DNA from 2 places in the Specibacter sp. NPDC057265 genome. Region 1 is predicted to be linked to the other one. Evidence: predicted binding sites of a transcription regulator. Region 1 holds the regulator's gene; the other holds the start of a gene.
What was found. The regulator Rex, encoded in region 1, represses fermentation and respiration genes when NADH is low (regulators of the CRP and FNR family bind a similar motif). The targets are predictions, from matches to a motif close to CTTGTGAANNNNTTCACAAG.

Region 1 (7,482 bases):
GGGGTCCGGGTCGGATCCGAACGCCACGCCCTGTTCGTCAACGAGTGCCGTGGGCAAAAAGAAGCCCACAAAGCCCAGCTGATTGGGCTTGGCGTCGGGGACCTTGATCACCATGAGCGAGGTGTAGGCGCCGTCGGTGGGAATGGTGATGACCGGGCCCTGGAAGGCAACATTGCCCTCCCCGTCCTTGATGGTCACGATGGGCGCGTAGCCGTTGCCCACCAGGTACAGATTGGTGCCACCCACCGACACGGGTTCATTGACCTTCAGCGTCCGCGTCTGCGCTTCGGCGCCGGAGCCCTCCTTCAAGGACAGGGTGGCGTTGAAGTCCAGGGGCTGGCCGTAGTGGGCAGTGGTGGACCTGTCATATTTGACCACCAGCCGGTCCAGCTGCGCCGAGTACGGGCTCAACCTGTCCTCGGCAAAACTGGCGCCGGGGGTGAAGGTGTCGTAGCCGGAGAGGGTGTTGACGAACGTTTCACCCTCGACCAGCACGCGCTGCCCGCTGTAGCCAAACAATCCGCTGATGGCCACGGCACCCAGAATGCCAATCATGGCGGTGTGGAACACCAGATTGCCCACTTCCTTCAGGAAGCCGATTTCCGCCCCCACGGACGGGCGTTCGCCGTCCAGGTCTCGGATGTCCACGCGGTACCGGCGGGATTTGAGGATGGCCGCGGCGTCCTTGACCGCCGCATGCGCGTCAATGCCGCTGCCGGCGGGAATCTCCACCGTGCCGTATTCGGCAAGCTGGGACAGGCGCCGGGGCGTGCGCGGCGGCGCCGAGCGCATGGCTTTCCAGTGGATCTTGGCCCGGGGCAGCACGCACCCCACCAGGGAGGTGAACAGCAGCAGGTAAATGGCCGCGAACCACGGTGAGGAGTAGACGTCAAAGAGCTTGAACCAGTCCATGATGGGCCCCGAGGTGGGGTTGTCCTTCAAGTACTGCGTCACTTCCGACGGCGCCGAAGGCCGCTGCGGGAACAAGGAACCGGGCACTGCCGCCACCGCCAGCAGCAGCAGCAGCAACAGCGCCGTGCGCATGCTGGTGAGCTGCCGCCAAGCCCAACGAAGCATGCCGGTGAAGCCCAGCTGCGGCAGGGTGACGCTGCTGCCGGAGGTACCTCCGGCAGCAGCTGGGGGAGCTTGCTTTGTGGCTTCTTCCACCGCTGTCTCTTTCATTAGATGGGCAATCTCACTTCATTGGCGAACCACGACTGCAACTCGTTGATCCAGCTCCCCCACAGGCCCGAGACCATGAGCAGGCCCAACACGATCAACATGCCGCCGCCAAAGTACTGCAGTCCGCGCCGATGCCTGCGGAAGAACGCCAGGGCGCCGAGCCCCTTGCGGGCGCCGAGGGCAATGAACAAAAAGGGCAGACCCAGCCCCAGGCAGTACACAAAGGTCAAAAATGCGCCCCTGTAGGCATTGGCGCCGCCGGAAAACGCCAGCAGCTGCACGGCGCTGAAAGTGGGGCCAATGCAGGGCGCCCAGCCCAGTCCAAAGGTTACGCCCAGAATGGGCGCACCCCACAGTCCCGCCGGTGGTTTCGCATGGATTTTTGCCTCGCCCTGGAACCAGCCCCGGCCGCCCAGGAACACAAAGCCCATCACCATCACCACCAGACCCAGCAGCTGCGTCACCCAGGCGGCGTCCGGGCCCATGAGCCAGGCACCGAGTTGGCCAAAAACGGCACCCATCAAGACGAACACCACGGAAAAGCCCAGCACAAAGAGGGCAATGCCGGCGAACATCCGGCCACGGCGCTGATCCTGCAAATCCGCACCACTGAGTCCGCTGACATAACCCAAATAGCCAGGGACCAGGGGCAGGACGCAGGGGGACAAAAAGGAGACCAGCCCGGCCAGGAGGGCCACGGGCATCGCCAGCAGCATGGAGCCGCTGAGCACAGTCTCAGCAAAGGGATTGTTCATGGCCCGGAGATGCCCTCAGGCTTCCGCGAGCGCGCTGGTGAGCAGGGCCTTCAGCGTGCCCTTTTCCGCGACGCCCAAAACCCTGGCCGACACCCGTCCCTGCTTGTCCAGCACCAAGGTGGTGGGGACGGCCGACGGCGGCACGAACTTGGTCATGGCCAGCAGCACGCCGCCGTCCTTGTCCACAATGCTGGGGTAGTCCAGGCCAAAGTTGCGTTCAAACGCCTCCGCGGTGGCCTTCTCATCGCGGACGTTCACGCCCAAGAATTGTGCGCCCTGTGGCGCGAATTCCATGTGGAGGGCTTGCAGATCGGGGGCCTCCAGGCGGCATGGGGCGCAGGCGGCGTACCAAAAGTTCAACACCGTCACCTGGCCGGCAAAGTCCGCCGAATCCACCGTTTCCCCAGTGAACAAGGTGGCCTTGAACTCCACCGGAGCCATCCTGTCGGCGGCGCCGAACTCGGTGACGGAGCCGTCGCCGGCAATGTAGTTTTTGTTGTCTCCCGCATTGGCCTGTTGGGCCAGCGGGTCATCGCTGGTGCAGGCAGCCAGGGCAAAGGCCATGACGGCGCCACCGGCGGCAAAAAACGATCTGCGGCTCATCGAGGAATTCAAGGCCAGTCTTTCATTTCTCATATCTTGAAGCCATCGCGCAGGCGCAGACATGGCATTATGTTCTACGCTACGTCGAATAGCTGATTGTCAGCTGTGTGCGCGGGCCTCATGCGCCGGGGGTGGTGGCCGCGCCGGGGAGCAGCGCCGCGGCCGGTTCACTGTAGTTGACCCCCACAATGTCATCGCCTTCAAAGCTCAGAGAGGTGAGCGAGGCCAGCGTGCATTCCCTGTTGCGGGGATCGTGCCACAGGCGCCTGCCCTCGGCGCTGCGCCGCGTGGACCAGATGGGCAGCTGGTGGCTGACCATGACGGCCTGCGCGCCGTCCCCGCCCAATTCATACGCACGACGCCGGGCATCCCGCGCCGCCTCGAGCATGCGTTGAGCCTGGGCTGCGTACGGCTCCCCCCAGGAGGGCCGCAAAGGATTGGTGAAGTGGCGCCAGTGCCGTGGCCTGCGCAGTTCCGCGCGGTTGACCTTCATCCCCTCAAAGTGGTTTTCCGCCTCAATGATGCGCGGGTCGGTGACGATTTCCAGCCCCAGCGCGGTGGCCAGGGGCTGGGCTGTTTCCTGGGCCCGGGTGAGCGGGGAGGCCACCAAATAAACGGGGGCGCCGCCGCCGTTGTTTTGAATTTCCCGGAAGTGCTCGGCCACCATCACCGCCATGGCCTGGCCGCGTTCGGAAAGGTGGAATTCAGGGAGCCGGCCATAGAGCACGCCATCGGGGTTAAAAACCTCGCCGTGGCGCAGGAGGTGAACAGTTACAGGGGACATGGGAACCAGTTTCTCAAAGTTGCACAGCAAGGGGTTAATCCAGGGATTCAAAAGTTTTTCAGCCAGCAGGGAATATTAGATGCAAACGCATGCTTATGCCCTGTGAAGGATCACCACCACGGAGATCCTGCCATCGTGTAGGAAAACAATTCAAGGAGCATTCCCATGTCAGCAATCACCATTGAATCAACCGGACTCGCCCAGGGCACCTGGAACCTCGACGCCTCACACAGCACGGTGGGCTTCGTCGTCCGCCACGCGGGCATCTCCAAGGTCCGCGGCCAGTTCACCGACATTGCCGGCGAACTCACCCTCGGCGCGACCCTGTCCGACTCCTCCGTCACCGCCACCATCCAGGCAGCCAGCTTCAACTCCGGCGACGCAGGCCGCGACGGCCACGTCAAGGGTGCCGACTTCCTGGACGTCGAGACGTTCCCCACCCTGACCTTTTCCTCCACTGGCATCTCCGGTGACAGCGAAGACTTCGAACTCACCGGTGAGCTCACCATCCACGGCGTCACCCAGACCGTGACCTTCAAGGGCGAATTCAACGGCGTGGCCGTTGACCCCTTCGGCGCCACCCGCGCCGGCTTCGAAGCCAAGACAGTCATCAGCCGCAAGGAATTCGGCCTGACCTGGAACGCAGCGCTGGAGGCCGGCGGCGTGCTGGTCTCGGACAAGGTCACCATCACCTTGGACGTGGCCTTCGTCAAGGCAGCCTAGTCAGCACCCGCCGCGGCCCGCTGGCCTAAAACGCCGCCGGGGTAAGCAAAATGCCGGTCCGCACCTGTGTGCGGGCCGGCATTTTTTGTGCATTCCCGCCGGCTCCCGGCACGCCAGGGCACCTCTTCACCCGGCACGGCAGCGGGCGCGCGGGAGGTCGCGTAGGGTTTAAGGAAAGCCGCAGGCGCCAGGCAGCGCATTGCCTGCGTCCCAGGCGGTGCAGCCCGTCTGCCGTGCAAGGTCCAACAGGAGTGAGGGAGCAGCAGTCATGACCACCCCCGGTGAAGAATCACCAGAGCGTCCCGCCATTGACTCCAGTTACGGTGAAATTGCTCCCGGCGTCCCGCGGTACGGTCAATACGCCCCGGCAGGCTGGGAGCCGCCGCAGGAAATCCAGGACGCGCAAAAGGCGGCCCTGGCGGGGCGGAACATTGCTCCTGCCCCCTCCTACCCCGGCTTTGGCGGCGGCCAGCCCGGCACGTCAACCATGCCCGCAGCCATTCCAGGCAAGGTCCTCACCGGCGCCCGGCTGATCATGCTTGCCGGCGTCATCCAGGCAATGTCGGTGATTGCGCTGCTCGCAGTGCTGTTCGTGCCCACGTTGAAGGCCTCCGTGATCGAGGTGCTGCAAAGCAGCATGGCCGCCACCCCCGCCATGGCCGACGCCTACGCGGACCCGGCACTGGTCAATGCCGCACTCGTGGTGGCCTTTGTCATCAGCCTGGCCATGGCCGTGGTTTACTTTTGGCTGGCCCGGGCCATCCGCCGCGGAGCAGGCTGGGCACGCACCACCGCGCTGGTGCTGGGCATCTTGTCCATCACCTTTTTGGTGCAGCCCAACCCCCTGGCCATTGCGCAGATCCTGTTGGGGCTGGTGGGGGTTTTCCTGCTCTACCGCTCCCCCGCCAAGGAGTTCTTTGCCGCAGAAAAGTCCCGCCGCGGCGGGCGCTGATGCCGTGACACTGCCCTGAACCAGACCCAACGCCCCGCCGCAGCAGTCAGGCGCCGGGGCGTTCCTGTTCCAGGACCGTTTCCTGCATCCGCTGGGCATGATAGGCAAGGATCTGCAGTTCCGTGGCCATGTCCACCTTGCGCAGGTTCACATGCTCCGGGGTGCTCAGGGCCACGGGAGCGAAGCTGAGGATGCTGTGGACCCCGGCCGCCACCACCCGGTCGCAGATGGACTGTGCCACGGCTGCGGGCAGGGCCAAAACCACCATATTGGCCCGCGTGGACTTGAGCACCGACTCCAAATTGGCCACATCGCTGACGCGCAGCCAGCCAATTTCGGTGCCCACCACCATTTGGTCGGCGTCCAGCAGCGCAGCGACGTGGAAACCGCGGGATTCAAATCCTGCGTAGCGGGCCAGGGCACGGCCCAGGTTGCCGGCCCCCACAATGGCAACCCGCCATTCCTGGGTCAATCCCAGGGCCTGGACAATGCGCCGGCTCAGGGTTGCCACGTCATAGCCCACCCCGCGGGTGCCGTAGGAGCCCAAGTGGGACAGGTCCTTGCGGACGTTGGCGGAGCCGACGCCGGCTGATTCGGCCAGCGCTTCGGAGGACACGCTCACCGCGCCCTCAGCGAGCAGGGCATTCAAGGTGCGCAGGTACAGGGTCAAGCGTGAGACCGTTGCAGGCGGCAGCTCGGGGCCGGGCTGGGCCTTGCCCTCCTGCGATGTCTGCAGTGCCATTAAATCACTCTCCACCTTCTCAGGCCACGGCCGCTCGCAATGACTTCACGAGGGCGTCAACACGCCCGCCAGGGTCTGCCTCAACTCTAAGTCGTGGGCGGTTCAGTGCCAAAAGCAAGACGCGCCACGACTAGTGCCCGCCGCCCAGGGACGTCAAAATGGCGCGCAGACGCTCCGGATCAATGTGCCAAAAGTCCCGGGGCACGCCGTCCACCAGCACCACGGGGATTTCCTCCCCATAGCGGGCCCCCAGCTGCGCATCCTGGGCAATGTCCACTTCATCCCACGCCAGCCCCAGCTCGCCACTGACCTGGGCCACCACGGTCCGGGCGTTCTCGCAGAGGTGGCAGCCGGCTTTGGTCAGCAACTGCACCGTGGGAGAAGTTGCCGGCGGGACGGGCTGGGAAGGCAAAGGATCCATGCCTGCAACGGTACGCCAACGAAAGTTTCCCCACAGTCCCCCCGCCGCAGCCGGTGGCGGGCACAGGGGCATGCATTGACTAGACTCGTTGCATGCCCGACGCGATCCTTGACAGAGCCGAGACCTCCTCGACTACTGTGCAGCACCTTGGCGAGGCGGCTTTCTTCGACGTGGACAACACCATGATGGAGGGCGCAAGCCTGTTCCATGTGGCCCGCAAAATGTACCAAAAGCGTGCCTTTACGCTCCACGACGCAGCGGGTTTTGCCTGGAAACAAGCCAAGTTCATCCTGCGCGGCGAGAACATGAGTGATGTCCATTCCATTCAGGATTCCGCCCAAAAACTGGCCGCCGGCATCAGCGCCGAGTTCATTCGCGAAATTGGCGGCGAGGTCTACGACGAGATGATCGCCTCCAAAATCTGGCCCGGAACCAAGGCCCTGGCCGATGAACACCTAAGCACCGGGCGTCAGGTGTGGCTGGTGACTGCCACTCCCGTTGAGGTCGCCGGGGTGATGGCCGAGCGCCTGAACCTCACCGGTGCGCTGGGGACTGTGGCCGAAATTGAGGACGGACACTACACCGGGCGCCTCGTGGGGGAAATTCTGCACGGTGCCGCAAAGGGCCGCGCCGTGAAGGAACTGGCCCTGGCGCAGGGACTGGATTTAAAGCGCTGCTGGGCCTACAGCGACTCCTTTAATGACATCCCCCTGCTCATGGCGGTGGGCCACCCGGTGGCCATCAACCCCGACGGGCAGCTGCGCCGGCACGCCAGGGACAACAACTGGCCCATCTACGACTTCCGTTCAGGCCGGCGGGCCGCCACCTGGGGTTTGCGGGCCGCCACGGGTGCCGGCGTCGTCTATGGTTTGTGGCGCGGCGTATCCATGATGCGCAGGCGCTGACTGCGGCGGCTCCCCACCGGCCGCAACAAAAACACCCGCCCACCCGGCAAAGGGTGAACGGGTGCTTTACGCAATAAGAAGTTCTACTTCTTATTGCGACGCTGGTGGCGTGTCTTGCGAAGCTGCTTGCGGTGCTTCTTCTTGGACATCCTCTTGCGGCGCTTCTTGACTACTGAACCCATGAAAGTTCCTCACAAACTGCATAGAACAGCCTCGAAGAGGCCGTAAACGATTAGGTCGACCGATCGCAGGAATCGGTCAAAGCCGAAAATGGATCTTTCCTAGGGTACCGCCTTTACCCTGTATGCACCGAACCGGGCCGTCCCTGGCCTTCTGTGCCCTGCACCACGCCCGTCCCGCGACGGGGCGCGGGGTTCACCACCGTTTTCGCCGGAACTAGCTGGCGGCGGTGCGG
Region 2 (7,482 bases), on a different contig from region 1:
TTGTAGTCGGTTTTCCACTGGCCCTCCGGGGCATTCAGCTTGGTGTTTTGTGCCATCGCCAAGATCTTGCCCGAACCGGGCTGTACCGTAACAAGGCCCTGGCCGACGCGGTCGGGGTTGTTGTCAGCGGGAGTGAAATTGGCGAACTGGACCTGCGCGGCGTCCTGCAGTCCCGGATCCAGCGTGGTGGTTACTGTCAGGCCGCCCTGCTTGAGCAGCTTCTCGCGGTCCTCCGGTGTTTCGCCGTATGCGGGATCGTTCAAGATCAAGTTGCTGACGTACTCGCAGAAGTACTCGGCCCTGACCGCCGTGGTGCAGCCGTTGCGGTTGGGGGTGATCTTCAAGCCAAGATCCGATTTCACGGCCGCATCATGCTGCGCGGCGTCGATCTTGCCTTGTTCCAGCATCAAATCAAGCACCAAATTGCGGCGCGCCATGGCGTTCTCCGGATTCGCCACCGGATCGTACGTGACCGGAGCGTTGACCACCCCTGCCAACAAGGCCGACTGTGCCGGGTTCAAATCCTTGGCGGAGATGCCAAAGTAAAAGGCGGCTGCGGATTCAACACCAAAGTTGCCGTTGGCAAAGAGCACCCAGTTCAAGTAGCCCTGCAGGATCTCGTCCTTGGAGTATTTCTTCTCCATGGCGATGGCCAGCTTGATCTCGCGGACCTTGTCACCCACGCCCTTGTCGCCACCGAGCTTGATCTTGTCGTTCTCACCGTTGGCGGCGTACGTCTGAATGATCACGTTATTGACATACTGCTGCGTAATGGTGGACGCGCCCTGGCGTGAGCCGCCCTGCGCCATGGACGCCACGGCGCGGGCCAGGCCGCGGGTGTCAATGCCGCCGTGCTCGTAATAGCGGGAGTCCTCCACGGCTATGACGGCGTCGCGCATATATTGGGAGATGTTCTCCAAGGGCACTTCAATGCGGTTCTGATCATAAAAGGTTGCCAACAAGGAACCATCGGCGGCCAAAATTTTCGAGGACTGTGCCGGCGTCCCCACCGTCATCTCATCGGGGAGGTCGTCAAAGAAGGAGATGGACGAGGTGGCCGTGGCACCCGTCAAGGCGACCGCGGGGACCATGAGACCGGCCACGAGCACACCACAAATGGTGCTGATGCCCAGGAAGGCCACCACTTTGCCCAATGTGGTGGCGGTGTCGAAAATGGGGTGTTTAGTTGCTGCCATTTTTCCAGTTTACCGGCAGGGGCTACGCTTTGAAGTATGACCAAATGGGAGTACTCTACAATTCCGCTGATTATCCACAACACCAAGGCGATCCTGGACAGCTGGGGCGACGATGGTTGGGAACTGGTGCAAGTGGTTCCCGGACCCGAGGGACGCGGGCTTGTGGCCTATTTAAAGCGTGAGAAGGCGTGAGCGTGGAAACCGCATCAGCACAAGGAACTTCGCGTATTGAAGCCCGTCTGGCGGAGCTCGGCCTGAGCCTGCCAGCAGTGGCCGCCCCCGTGGCCGCCTACGTGCCGGCAGTCATTTCCGGTAACCATGTCTACACCTCCGGACAGCTGCCTTTTATTGACGGCAAACTCCCAGCTTCGGGGAAGGTGGGCGGGCAGGTTTCAGCTGAGGACGCAAAATCCCTCGCCGCAACCTCCGCCATCAATGCCCTGGCCGCCCTGAAAAACGTCATTGGCAACCTGGACCGTGTCACCCGCATTGTCAAGGTGGTGGGCTTCGTGGCCTCCGATCCGTCCTTCACCGGCCAGCCTGGTGTCATTAATGGAGCTTCCGAGCTTCTTGGTGAAGTATTTGGTGAGGCAGGCATCCACGCACGCTCCGCCGTCGGAGTGTCAGTGCTGCCCCTGGATTCCCCCGTGGAAGTTGAACTGATTGCCGAATTCCAGTAGCACCCCTGCGGGCTTCCGGCCCGCGGGAAAGCGGCTCTTTCCGCTTAACCCGGACCAGCGCGAAGCCGCGCTGGCCTGGGTCGAGTTCGGCGAGCACACCCCCCGCAAACCCCGCCAGGCCTCCTCGGTGGTGCTGCTTAAAGACAGCCCCGGGGGTCTGCAGACCTTCATGACGTATCGCTCAGGCGGTTCGCCGCTGGGTCCCGTTGCTTTCCCGGGCGGCACCGTGGAAGCGGCCGACGACGACGTCACCGACTGGGCGGGCCCCGCACCGGCGGCGTGGGCCAAAAATTTGGGCACCGCCGACATTGGCCTGGCGAAACGCCACGTGGTTGCGGCCATCCGGGAATTGTTCGAAGAAACCGGCATATTGCTGGCCGGCCCGGATGCCTCCTCGCTGGTGGAAGGAAATTCGGGTCCTGAATGGATGCGTGCCCGCGTGTCCATTGCGAGCCAGGAAAACACCTTCGCCTCGGTGCTAAAACGCTATGGACTGGTGCTGCGCACCGATCTGTTGAAATCCCTGAGCCACTGGACCAGCCCGGATTTTGCCCACAGACGCTTTGACACCCGTTACTTTGCGGCAGCCAACCCGGTAAACCAGGAGGCGTCGCTGCTGGAAAACAAGGGGTTGTGGGGGCGGTGGGTCACCGCCGCGGAGGTTTTGAAGGACCGCCACAACAGCGCACTGGGTGACGAGATCAATTTGCCGGCCACCCGCGGGGTGGTGCTGGGGGAACTGCTGGTGCCCAGCGTGGAGATCATTCTGGAGAAGATCGCCGCCGCGCGCGGCTGCATTGCCTACCTCAACCACACACGCGCCATTAATGAATACCAGCCCAAACTCGTTGCCGGGGCGGGGAGCACCTTCAGCCTGGAAGTGGCGACCGCACCCCTTTCCGAGGGGGCTCCCTGCCGCGAGCGGTAGGGGCCGGCAGGACCCGCTGCCCAAGGCGCGGGGTGAATGGACGTTAAACCCAAACGGCCCGGTCATGTTGACCGGGCCGTTTGTTTGCTTCAGCTGGATAAATGTTTTTTCTAGCGTGAGCGCTGGCGCAAACGGTTGACGTCCAAAATCACCACTGCACGGGCTTCCAGGCGAAGCCAGCCGCGCTGGACAAACTCAGCCAGGGCCTTGTTGACGGTCTCGCGGGACGCGCCGACCAGCTGGGCCAACTCCTCCTGGGTGAGCTCGTGCGCCACCAGGATGCCGTCGGTGGCGGGGCGGCCAAACCTGTCCGCCAAATCCAGGATGGCCTTGGCCACGCGGCCGGGAACATCGGAGAAGACCAAATCGGAGAGGTTGTCATTGGTGCGGCGCAGGCGGCGGGCCAGTGCCTGCAGCAGCTGCATGGACACCTCGGGACGGTTGCGCAGCAGGGCGTTGAGGGATTCGTTCTTCAATCCGGCCAGGCGGGTCTCCGAGACGGCAGTGGCTGTGGTGCTCCGCGGTGCCGGGTCAAAGAGGGCCATTTCGCCAAACAATTCGCCCGGTCCCAGAATGGCCACGAGGGATTCGCGGCCGTCGGAGGAGGTGCGGCCCAGCTTGACCTTGCCGGAAACGATGAAGTAGAGCTGATCGCCCTGATCGCCTTCACGGAACACCGACGCGCCTCGGGAAAGATCAACCTCTGCCAGTTCGTCCGTCAGCAGGCGGAATGCCTCGTCGTCCAGGGTGGCGAAAAGGGGGGCCCGGCGCAGTACCTCGATGTCCATGAAAACTCCTTGCAGTATGTAGCTATTCAGTAAAGACCTATTAATGATTGTTTCAGAAGAATTTTGTTTTTGTGACCAATTTGGCATTACCGGCTTACGTTGTCAGCATATTGGCAGTCTTGTTGCGAGCCAAGCCCCGCAAATGTCGCACCCACGCCGGTAGCATTGGCAGTCGGAATGGACGCGTTTGTCCTGCACCAAAAAATGGCGGGCGAGGGCCCGGGAGGAGCTGCAACGGGTGTTTGGTTTCTCATGGTTGGATGCGCTGCTGATCTTGTGGCTGCTGTGGCAATTCATTTATGGTCTCAATGCCGGGCTCGTGGCGGGCCTGGGTGGTTTGGTGGGAATTATTGCCGGGGCCGTGGCCGCGTTCTTCGCCGCCCCCCTTGCCAGTCAAATAGCAGTCAGCCCCGGCTGGCGCACCACCTTGGTCATTGTGGGCACGGTGGTGCTCATTGCCGTGGGCCACGCCTTTGGCATCAAGTTGGGAAGGGCCATTGGCCGCGCCATGAAATCCGGTTCCATCCGGGCCGTCAACCGCATTTTGGGCGGGGCCTTGAACCTTGGCGTGGGGGCATTGATTTTGTCCATGCTGGCTTTCGGGGTGTCCAACCTGGGCATTCCGGCGGTGTCCAAGCAATTGAGCGATTCAAAAGTCATTTCCCGCATTGATTCCTGGACCCCCAGCCCTGTGAAGGCTGCCGTGGCACAGGTGCGTTCACTGGTGTTGGAAGAGGGCATCCCGGCGCTGCTTAACCCCGATGGCAGCAACGTTGATGTTGCGGCCCCCCAGGGGGAAACCAACACGCCTGCGCTGAACACGGCGGCACAATCGGTGATGAAAATTTCCGGCACCGCCTTTCAATGCGGCCAAAACCAGACCGGAACCGGATTTGTCATTTCCCCCGGGCGGGTCATGACCAATGCCCATGTGGTGGCGGGCGTCTCCCAGCCCGTGGTGCAGACCCAGGAACAAGGGGCATTGCCGGCGCGGGTGGTCTACTTTGACTCCGGCCAGGACCTGGCCGTGCTGGCCGTGGATTCTTTGGCTGCGGCACCGCTGCCGGCGGCGCAGACGGTTCCGGCCAAAACGGGCACGGTTTTTGCCGGCTACCCTTTGGGCGGGCCCCTGCAGCTGCGGCCGGCCACCGTGCTCTCCTCCGGCCCCATGCTGGTGCCTGACGTTGCCAGCGGCAACCCCTCGCCCGTGGATGTCTACCAGCTGGCAGGCAATGTTCAATCGGGCAACTCGGGCGGGCCGCTGCTGGATACCAGCGGCAAGGTGGTGGGCGTGATTTTCGCCAAGGCCACCGCCACCGACACGGTGGGTTTTGCCCTCACCATGGAAGAGGCCGGCCCGGTCATTCAAGCAGCACCCACCCTTGAGCGGGAAGTGGACTCCGGCAGCTGCAAGGTGGGCTGATCCGGCGGCCTGATCCACCCCGGGTGTTTTACGCGAGCGTCTTGTCGAAGAAGTTCACGGCCAGTTCGTAACCGTGAATGCCGGCCCCCACAATGACTGCTGTGCATACGGCTGACAGATAGGAGTGGTGGCGGAATTCCTCGCGGAGGTGGACATTGGAAATGTGCACCTCCACGGCTGGAAGTTCCACTGCGGCCAGGGCATCGCGCAGGGCCACCGAGGTGTGCGTGTAGGCGCCGGCATTGATGATGATTCCCGCCGCCGTGCCCCGCGCGGCGTGGATGGCATCCAGCAGGACGCCCTCATGGTTGGACTGCAGACACGTGGCGTCGAACCCGGCGGCCTCGGCAGCGGCGGTGGTGAGGCGTTCGACGTCGGCCAGGCTGGCTGTGCCGTAGATTCCGGGTTCGCGGGTGCCCAATAAGTTCAGGTTGGGGCCATTGAGGATCAACAGGGTGCCGCGCGGGCGTGGAGAAGTCATGGCTTAATGATGCCCCACACGGCAACAGGCCCGGCCACCGGATGACGGTGGCCGGGCCTGTTGTGACTTACAGGCTGCGCTAGGCCTTCAAGGAGGCGGCAATCTGGCTCATGACAGTGTTGTCGGCCAAGGTTGAGGAATCCCCTGCCTCACGCCCCTCGGCAATGTCCTTAAGCAAACGGCGCATGATCTTCCCGGAGCGGGTCTTGGGCAACTCCGGCACCACCAGAATGGTCTTGGGCTTGGCAATGGGTCCAATTTCGCGGCCCACATGGTTGCGCAGCGTGGTGACAATGTCCGGATCCTCTGCGGCCGAGCCGCGCAGGATCACAAACGCCACCACTGCCTGGCCGGTGGTTTCATCCGCGGCGCCCACCACGGCCGCTTCCGCCACCGAGGGATGGCTGACCAGGGCGGATTCAATTTCAGTGGTGGAGAGGCGGTGGCCGGAAATGTTCATGACGTCATCCACCCGGCCCAAAAGCCAAATATCGCCGTCCTCATCCCATTTGGCGCCGTCGCCGGCAAAATACATGTTGTCAAAGCGGGACCAGTAGGTGTCCTGGTAGCGTTCGTTGTCGCCCCAGATGCCGCGCAGCATGGACGGCCAGGGCTCGCGGATGGTCAGGTAGCCGCCATGGCCGTGGGGGACGGAGGCGCCGAGCTCATCCACCACGTCCACGGCAATGCCGGGCATGGGGACCTGGGCGGAGCCGGGCTTGGTGCTGGTGACGCCGGGCAGCGGAGCCACCATGATGGCTCCGGTTTCGGTCTGCCACCACGTGTCCACAATGGGCGCCTTGTCCCCGCCAATGACGCGCCGGTACCACATCCAGGCCTCGGGGTTGATGGGCTCGCCCACGGAGCCGAGCAGGCGGATGGAGGAGAGGTCGTACTTGGCGGGGATGTCCTCGCCCCACTTCATGAAGGTGCGGATGGCGGTGGGTGCGGTGTACAGGATGGAGACCTTGTACTTTTGCACGATCTCCCAGAAGCGGCCCTGGTGCGGGGAATCCGGGGTGCCCTCGTACATGACCTGCGTTGCGCCGTTGATCAGCGGGGCGTAGGTGACGTAGGAGTGGCCGGTGACCCAGCCGACGTCGGCCGTGCACCAGTACACGTCCGTCTCCGGGTGCAGGTCAAACACGGCCCGGTGCGTGTAGGCGGTCTGGGTGAGGTAGCCGCCGGTGGTGTGCAGGATGCCCTTGGGCTTGCCTGTGGTGCCGGAGGTGTACAGGATGAACAGCGGGTGCTCGGCTTCGTGGCCCACGGCGGTGTGCCCGGTGGCGGCCACGGCCACGGTTTCATCCCACCACAGGTCGCGGCCGGCGACCCAGTTGACGTCCTCGCCGTTGCGTTTGACCACCACAACGTGCTGCACCGAGTGGCCGGGCGCGGCCAACGCCTCATCCACGGCGGGCTTGAGGGGGCTGGGCTTGCCGCGGCGGAAGGTCCCGTCGGCGGTGACAACCAGCTTGGCCTGGGCGTCGTCAATGCGTGAGCGCAGCGCTTCGGCGGAGAAGCCGCCAAAGACCACCGAGTGGATGGCGCCAATGCGGGCGCAGGCCAGTAGGGTGATGACGGCTTCGGGGATCATGGGCAGGTACACGGCCACCCGGTCGCCCTTGACCAGGCCCAGGGCTTCAAAGGCGTTGGCGGCCTTTTTTACTTCCTCCGTGAGCTGCGCGTAGGTATAGGTGCGCGTATCGCCGGGTTCGCCTTCGAAGTAAATGGCAACGCGATCGCCGTTGCCGGCTTCCACATGGCGGTCCAGGGCGTTGTAGGCGGCATTGATTTCGCCGTCCTCGAACCAGGTGGCGAAGGGCGGGTTGGTCCAGTCCAGGGTCTTCGTGAAGGGCTTGGACCAGCTCAAAAGTTCACGGGCCTGCTCACCCCAGAAGGCGGGACGGTCTGAGTTGGCTTTTGCATATTCACCACCCTGGACAACTGCCCCGGCTGCGAACTCGGCGCTGGGAGCAAAATGGC

Region 2: ACFUCV_RS09700 (MarP family serine protease) is a predicted target of Rex. The motif match lies at 3,661-3,680, and genes of this name have one in related genera.

The regions. Positions count from the first base shown of each region.
Region 1 is NZ_JBHUYE010000019.1:1,671-9,152, forward strand. It holds gene ACFUCV_RS12275 (cytochrome c biogenesis protein ResB) at 1-1,182, opposite strand, end outside; gene ACFUCV_RS12280 (cytochrome c biogenesis CcdA family protein) at 1,182-1,937, opposite strand; gene ACFUCV_RS12285 (TlpA family protein disulfide reductase) at 1,953-2,540, opposite strand; gene ACFUCV_RS12290 (histidine phosphatase family protein) at 2,659-3,324, opposite strand; gene ACFUCV_RS12295 (YceI family protein) at 3,490-4,047, shown strand; gene ACFUCV_RS12300 (hypothetical protein) at 4,316-4,999, shown strand; gene ACFUCV_RS12305 (redox-sensing transcriptional repressor Rex) at 5,046-5,741, opposite strand; gene ACFUCV_RS12310 (glutaredoxin family protein) at 5,872-6,162, opposite strand; gene ACFUCV_RS12315 (HAD family hydrolase) at 6,255-7,067, shown strand; gene ACFUCV_RS12320 (30S ribosomal protein bS22) at 7,151-7,249, opposite strand; gene ACFUCV_RS12325 (3-deoxy-7-phosphoheptulonate synthase) at 7,464-7,482, opposite strand, start outside.
Region 2 is NZ_JBHUYE010000011.1:36,123-43,604, reverse strand. It holds gene ACFUCV_RS09725 (transglycosylase domain-containing protein) at 1-1,196, opposite strand, end outside; gene ACFUCV_RS09720 (hypothetical protein) at 1,233-1,388, shown strand; gene ACFUCV_RS09715 (RidA family protein) at 1,391-1,876, shown strand; gene ACFUCV_RS09710 (NUDIX hydrolase) at 1,860-2,804, shown strand; gene ACFUCV_RS09705 (Crp/Fnr family transcriptional regulator) at 2,915-3,592, opposite strand; gene ACFUCV_RS09700 (MarP family serine protease) at 3,831-5,015, shown strand; gene aroQ (type II 3-dehydroquinate dehydratase) at 5,044-5,496, opposite strand; gene acs (acetate--CoA ligase) at 5,576-7,482, opposite strand, start outside.